3 regions of the Labrenzia sp. R5_0 genome follow, and region 3 is predicted to be linked to each of the others. Evidence: riboswitches for the same ligand, from Rfam matches in the RefSeq annotation. Region 3 holds a riboswitch; each other region holds the start of a gene.
What was found. A riboswitch is a leader RNA that binds a small molecule or an ion and turns the genes downstream of it on or off. The one in region 3 is predicted to bind thiamine pyrophosphate.
Positions count from the first base shown of each region.

Region 1: linked by a shared signal. The riboswitch ahead of J7447_RS26465 (ABC transporter permease) and the one ahead of thiO (glycine oxidase ThiO) in region 3 are both predicted to bind thiamine pyrophosphate.
Region 2: linked by a shared signal. The riboswitch ahead of thiC (phosphomethylpyrimidine synthase ThiC) and the one ahead of thiO (glycine oxidase ThiO) in region 3 are both predicted to bind thiamine pyrophosphate.

Region 1 covers NZ_JAGHRK010000006.1:257,446-259,643, forward strand. Annotated here, with positions in the region: gene J7447_RS26460 (hypothetical protein) at 1-857, shown strand, start outside; TPP riboswitch at 939-1,045, shown strand; gene J7447_RS26465 (ABC transporter permease) at 1,103-1,948, shown strand; gene J7447_RS26470 (ABC transporter substrate-binding protein) at 1,971-2,198, shown strand, end outside.
Region 2 covers NZ_JAGHRK010000012.1:26,707-28,904, reverse strand. Annotated here, with positions in the region: gene repA (plasmid partitioning protein RepA) at 1-358, opposite strand, end outside; TPP riboswitch at 628-753, shown strand; gene thiC (phosphomethylpyrimidine synthase ThiC) at 845-2,198, shown strand, end outside.
Region 3 covers NZ_JAGHRK010000001.1:1,389,275-1,391,472, forward strand. Annotated here, with positions in the region: gene J7447_RS06390 (pirin family protein) at 1-426, opposite strand, end outside; gene J7447_RS06395 (DNA topology modulation protein FlaR) at 573-1,097, shown strand; TPP riboswitch at 1,145-1,265, shown strand; gene thiO (glycine oxidase ThiO) at 1,427-2,198, shown strand, end outside.

The DNA of each region.
Region 1 (2,198 bases), on a different contig from region 3:
GTGAAGAGCCTTCGAAAAACACCGACCGCCTGTTGAACGAAGGCGAGACGGATGTGGTTGCCCCGGATGCACGTACGGTAACCACGACGACGATTACCGGACAGTCTGATTCGCCCGCGCCGGCCGATACACCGCAGGTCGATACACCAGCTTCCGCTGCGCCCGAACCTTCCCAGCCGTCCATTGTGACGAGCGGAGAAAACGATCAGTCTTCTGCGACCACCGAAAGCCCGATTGCGGTGCCGGAAGACAATCTCTCGGCCATTTCGCCTGACGAAACTTCACCGGCTCCGTCCGCCACGGCGACGGATTCCTCGGTGCAGCGCTCTATCCTTTACGAAGAAGGGGAAGAGTCCGGCGGTGCCGGAACGGCTGCGCAAGGCGCTGTCGTTTGGGGTGTCGATGAAGAAACGAATCTGGACGGCAAGGCTCTCGCGGTTCTGAGCGCCTCCATTGAAATCCCCGAGCGGGATGTGAAGGTCGACATTCGCATCAAGCCGAATGACGATACTTCCTTGCCCGCCAGCCATCTGGTCGAGATCAAGTACGAGTTCCCGGAAAACTTCGCTCCGGGTGACGTCGTCAACGTGCCAGGCCTGGTCATGAAGCCTACGGAAGAAGCTCGTGGCGATGCGCTGATCGGCGCTTCCGTGAAAGTGTCTCCGGGCTTTTTCTGGATTGCCCTTTCCAGCTTGCCGAACGAGCAGCAACGCAATCTCGCCTTGCTGCGTGAACGCGGCTGGATCGACATTCCGATGCTTTACGAAAACGGCAAGCGCGGCATCCTGACCCTGGAAAAGGGAACCGCCGGTGCAGATGCCGTTGAAAAGGCGATCACGTCCTGGCAAGCCGGCTAAGCGCCAGCCTGCCTCCTTTCAAAATCTGAAGAAGCCGCCTCACGGCGGCTTGCCTTTTTCCGTCACACAAGGCATGGTCCGCCTTGGTCCGAGGGGTGTTCCGGTTACCGGAGCTGAGATGGCGTAATGCCGAACCCTTAGAACCTGATCCGGGTCATGCCGGCGAAGGGACGGAATCCTTAGCCTATTCCCGGATCTCCATTGTCATTTTCGGCTTGTCCGAAGACGGGAGATCCTATGCGTACTTGTCTGCGACCACTGCGGTCGCCGCACATCCGAATGCCGGTATCGGCTTTCATGCGTTCCTGTTGGCCAACGGCGGCGGGGGGTGCGGGATGATGGCGTTTGCGAAAGCTGTTGCCAGGACCTTACTCGGCCTCCTGCTGACTGTCGTTATCTGGGCGGCAATCGTCCATGTGTTCGACACCCAGCATTATATCCTGCCGGGTCCGGACCGCGTCTTTACGGCCTTTGTCAAACACGCAGGCTTCCTTCTGCATCATGCCGGCATCACCGCCTATGAGACGGTGCTCGGGTTTGTGCTGGGAGCAGCCGCCGGGGCATTGCTTTCCGTTCTTTTGTGGCTGTTTCCGATTGCTGCAAGGTTCGCCATGCCGCCCATTCTGGTGACGCAGGCCCTGCCTGTTTTCGCAATCGCGCCGATCCTGGTGCTCTGGCTCGGTTTCGGGCTGGCCTCCAAGATCGTCGTCATCATCCTGGTCATCTTCTTCACGGTCACATCGACGTTTTTCGATGGCCTGCAGCGGCTTGACCCGGGTTTGTGCGATCTCGCCCGGCTTTATCGTCTGTCTCGCCTGAAGGAACTCTGGTTCTTTCGCCTGCCGTCAGGCTTGCCGGCGTTTGCCTCCGGCCTGCGGGTGGCCGCGGTGTTCGCTCCCATGGGGGCGATCATCGGCGAATGGGCCGGGGCAAAAGGAGGCCTTGCCTTCATCATGCTTCAAAGCAGCAACCGGATGCAGGCGGACATGATGTTCGCCGCCCTGATCCTGCTCGCGGCGATGGTGCTGATCATGCGCTTTGCCGTGAACCATCTCACCCGACTTCTTGTTCCCTGGCAGCCGCTCACCTAGCTGCCGCTCTACGGAGGACCTCATGAAAAAACAAATCCTGTCACTCGCATTGGCCGCCGGGCTGCTGGCATCGGGGCCGGTACAGGCCAGTGAGAAACTGACCTTGCTGCTCGACTGGTTCATCAATCCGGATCACGCGCCGCTGGTAACCGCGCAGACCAAGGGTTTCTTCGAGGCAGAAGGCCTCGAGGTTGAGATCATCGAACCGGCGGACCCGGCGATGCCGCCGAAACTGGTTGCTGCCGGGCAG
Region 2 (2,198 bases), on a different contig from region 3:
CAGTGATAACCTGAAGCTTTTCATCTCCCCGACGGATCGGCACATATTTTGGCGTGCCATTTTTCTCGTCCAAGACCTGACGTATATGATCCATGTCCTCGACAGAATATGTGCGCCTACCGTTCTCGTTTGGTTCGGGGCCATGCCCATCAGCGGCGACCTGACGTAAATAGCCTTCCTTAATGCCAATCAATTTAGCTGCTTCTGCAGGCGAAAATCTTCGGATAGTCTTTTGAGAAGCAGGTGGAAAGATTTTTCGTTGATGTATCTGCAATTGATGAGCGAGCTCATTCGCGTCCGCCGAAAGTGTCGTTGGCAGGTGTTCAGCAGCACCTTCAACCAGAAGATTGGTGTCCATCTCGAAAAATCCTCGAACTGCGCATTTTTGAAAACTACGCCTCAAACTGCGCTGTTACAATATGCTCCGATTCGTTACCAATTTACAAACGCTTAACCAAGTGCATTTTTCAGCCTAGTTTCGACAAGAACTTCGCATTGTTGTCCGCGGACAACTTTTTGGAGTCACCCGGCACATTTCCTTCAACCTTTTGCCGCCAAAGTGACAGCACTTCCTCGTCGAGCCAAGCATCTCTGTATTGACAAACGCACGTGGATGATGGCCGATGGCAACGTTACCAGGGGTGCCCCGGCAAGGGGCTGAGATACTGCTGGGCCGTTGATTGATGGCAGCGCAGTGACCCGTTGAACCTGATCCAGTTCATACTGGCGTAGGGACGGTGCAAGCGCTGCAGTACGACGTTGCCCAGAATCCGGAGCGTCATGGCGTCTTTCCATCATTCCGGCTTCGAACTGGGTCTCCAACTTGAAAGATTGGAGCCTCAGAATGAACATTGCCACCAAGACTATTACGCCCGAAATCACCAAGGGGCCGCTGCCTGCCTCTACAAAGGTTTACAAGCCGGGCGAAATTCATCCCGATATCCGCGTACCAGTGCGCGAGATCGCAGTCCATCCGGCCGCCGGCGAACCGCCCGTCACGGTCTATGATGCCTCCGGTCCCTATACCGACCCGACCCAGGCGATCGATATTGAAATGGGACTGCCGCGCCTTCGCGCCGAGTGGATCGCCGCCCGCGGTGACACGGAGGAATATGAGGGCCGCATGGTCAAGCCGGAAGACAACGGCTTTGCCACCGGCGAGCGCCTGACACTGCAATTCCCTAACCTGCAGAAACCGCGCCGCGCCAAAGACGGCAAGACCGTCACCCAGATCGCCTATGCCCGCGCCGGCATCATCACGCCAGAGATGGAATTCATCGCCATCCGGGAAAACCTTGGTCGCAAGGCTGCAAACGAAAAGCTTCCCCGTGATGGAGAGAGCTTCGGCGCGGCGATCCCGGATTTTGTTACACCGGACTTCGTCCGCGAGGAAGTCGCCCGCGGGCGCGCGATCATCCCAGCCAATATCAACCATCCGGAAGCGGAGCCGATGATCATTGGCCGGAACTTCCTGGTGAAGATCAACGCCAATATCGGCAACTCTGCCGTCACCTCGTCGATGGCGGAGGAAGTCGAGAAAATGGTCTGGGCGACTCGCTGGGGCGCCGACACCGTCATGGACCTATCGACCGGGCGCAACATCCACAACATTCGTGAATGGATCATCCGGAATTCGCCGGTTCCGATCGGCTCGGTGCCGCTCTACCAGGCGCTGGAAAAGGTTGGCGGCATTGCCGAGGACCTTACCTGGGAAGTCTTCCGCGACACGCTGATCGAGCAGGCCGAACAGGGCGTCGACTATTTCACCATCCATGCCGGTGTCCGGCTCTCCTACATTCCGCTCACCGTCAACCGCGTTACCGGCATCGTATCGCGCGGCGGTTCGATTATGGCCAAGTGGTGCCTGCATCATCACAAGGAGAGCTTCCTTTACGAGCATTTCGAGGAGATCTGCGACATTTGCCGTGCCTACGACGTTTCCTTTTCACTTGGTGACGGCTTGCGTCCGGGCTCGATTGCCGACGCCAACGACGCAGCGCAGTTCGCCGAACTGGAAACGCTCGGAGAGCTGACGAAGATCGCCTGGGCGAAAGACTGCCAGGTCATGATCGAAGGCCCTGGTCATGTGCCGATGCACAAGATCAAGGAGAACATGGACAAGCAGCTTGCGGTCTGCGGCGAGGCGCCGTTCTACACGCTCGGACCGCTGACGACCGACATCGCGCCGGGTTACGACC
Region 3 (2,198 bases):
GGGCAGGGCCACCCAGCTCTGCAGGCCGAACAGGGGACGTTTTTCCTGCAGGCGTTCCGGCCTCTCACGTTCGGAATGCACGATGCCCTTGCCGGCGCTCATCCAGTTCAGAGCACCGGGGGCAATCGCAATCTCCGTTCCAAGGCTGTCACGATGATACATCTCTCCTTCGAAGAGATAGGTAACTGTCGCCAACCCGATGTGAGGATGCGGGCGCACGTCGATACCGCCGCCGACCAAAAGTTCTGCCGGGCCCATCTGGTCGAAGAAGATGAACGGGCCAACCATCCGCCGCCTGGCAGACGGCAAGGCACGTCTTACCGAAAATCCGCCGAGGTCGGATGTCCGCGGTACGATGATCGTTTCAATCGGGTCACAGGTTGCAGCATTTCCCGGTACGGGATCAGGGCAATTCAACCAGCTCATCTGCCTCTCCATCAAAGAACATTCTGTCTTGCAAACTAGATAGGGCCTGCGAAGCCGAAGTGTCCATTGAACAGTCTGTTTCGGGTTTTCATACCCTGCACAATCTGTATAACGACCGGCCCTTCCTTGCTTTTGTTTGGTGCGACATGAAACGCGTGATGATCGTTGGCGGCCCGGGCTCGGGTAAAAGCACGCTTGCCGTTGCCCTTGGGCGGAAAACCGGACTGCCGGTCTATCATATGGACAAGATCCACTACCGCTCCGGTTGGAACGAGCGGACGCGGGAAGAGAAAGACCGGCTGACGCATGAGGTCCATCTGAAGGATGTGTGGATCTTCGAGGGTGGTCATTCAAGCACCTATGCGGAACGTATCGAACGTGCCGACACTTTCATCTGGCTCGATGTCCCGGTAACGCGCCGCATATTTCGAGTGCTGAAACGGTCGGTGAAATACAATGGGCAAAGCCGTCCGGATCTGGCCGAGGGCTGCCCGGAGCAGTTCAACTGGCAAACTGTTGAATTCCTGAGGTTCATCTGGCGAACGAGACACTCCGCCAGAGCCAAACTGGAGCACATCTACCGCGAACCTCCGGACCATCTGAAAGTCTATCGGTTCAACACCCTTGCCGAAATCGACGACTTTCTGGCGCGCCCCTGGCAACAAGGATGAAGGCTCATCCTGTCTCTTGACAGGTGCGCCTGACGGGCGGCACAACAGGGGCTCACCCGGGGTGCCTCCAGAAGAGGCTGAGATACTGCTGGCGCACTTGCGCAGTGCAGGGACCCGACGAACCTGATCCAGGTCATGCTGGCGAAGGGAAGGTGTTCTCGGCCAACTGCGTTCGCCACGGCAATGCTCCAACCCGGCCACCTTTCCAAGCCGAATGTCCGAAATGCGGGACCTTTTCCGGTCCTTGCGGAGATCCGTTGAATGCAAGCGGAATACCAGACATTCCGTGATGTCGAACGACTGATGTCCACCCTGGCAGGAGAGGCGGAATGAAGGTCGGTATCAAAGGGGCGGGTGTCGCCGGTCTGACACTGGCACATGAGCTTGTCTCGCGCGGTGTGCGGGTGGAGCTGCTGGAAAAACACAAGGATCTCACTGCCAGTGCCTCCTGGCTCGCAGGCGGCATGTTGGCGCCATGGTGTGAGCGGGAAAGTGCCGAGGAAGATGTACTGCGGCTCGGGCAAGCCGCCATTGGCTGGTGGAGCAAAGTCCTGCCGGGACAGGTTTCGCACAATGGCACGCTGGTTGTTGCCGCGCCGCGCGATACCGGCGAGTTAAGTCGCTTTGCTTCTCGAACCAGCGGCTTTGCCTGGCTCGACGCTGACGCGCTGGGCGCACTCGAGCCGGACCTCGCAGGCCGATTTGCAAAGGGGCTCCATTTTGCCGGGGAAGCCTATCTCGATCCGCGGCGGGCCCTCACGGCATTGCGGGCAAAGGTGTCTGAAAGCGGTGCCGAGGTGAGGTTAGAGGCGCAGCACTTCACCGCGGCGACCGATCTTGTCGCCGATTGTACCGGCATGGCCTCGCCGGATCCGCACTTGCGTCCCGTACGCGGTGAAATGCTGATCCTCCACGCGCCGGAGGTCTCGCTTTCGCGGCCGGTGCGTTTTCTGCACCCGCGCATCCCGGTCTATGTCGTGCCTCGTGACAACGGCGTCTTCATGGTCGGGGCAACCATGATCGAAAGCGGTGACCAGGGAGCGGTCAGTGTTCGGTCCACCATGGAACTCCTAAATGCCGCCTACAGCCTGCATCCGGGAT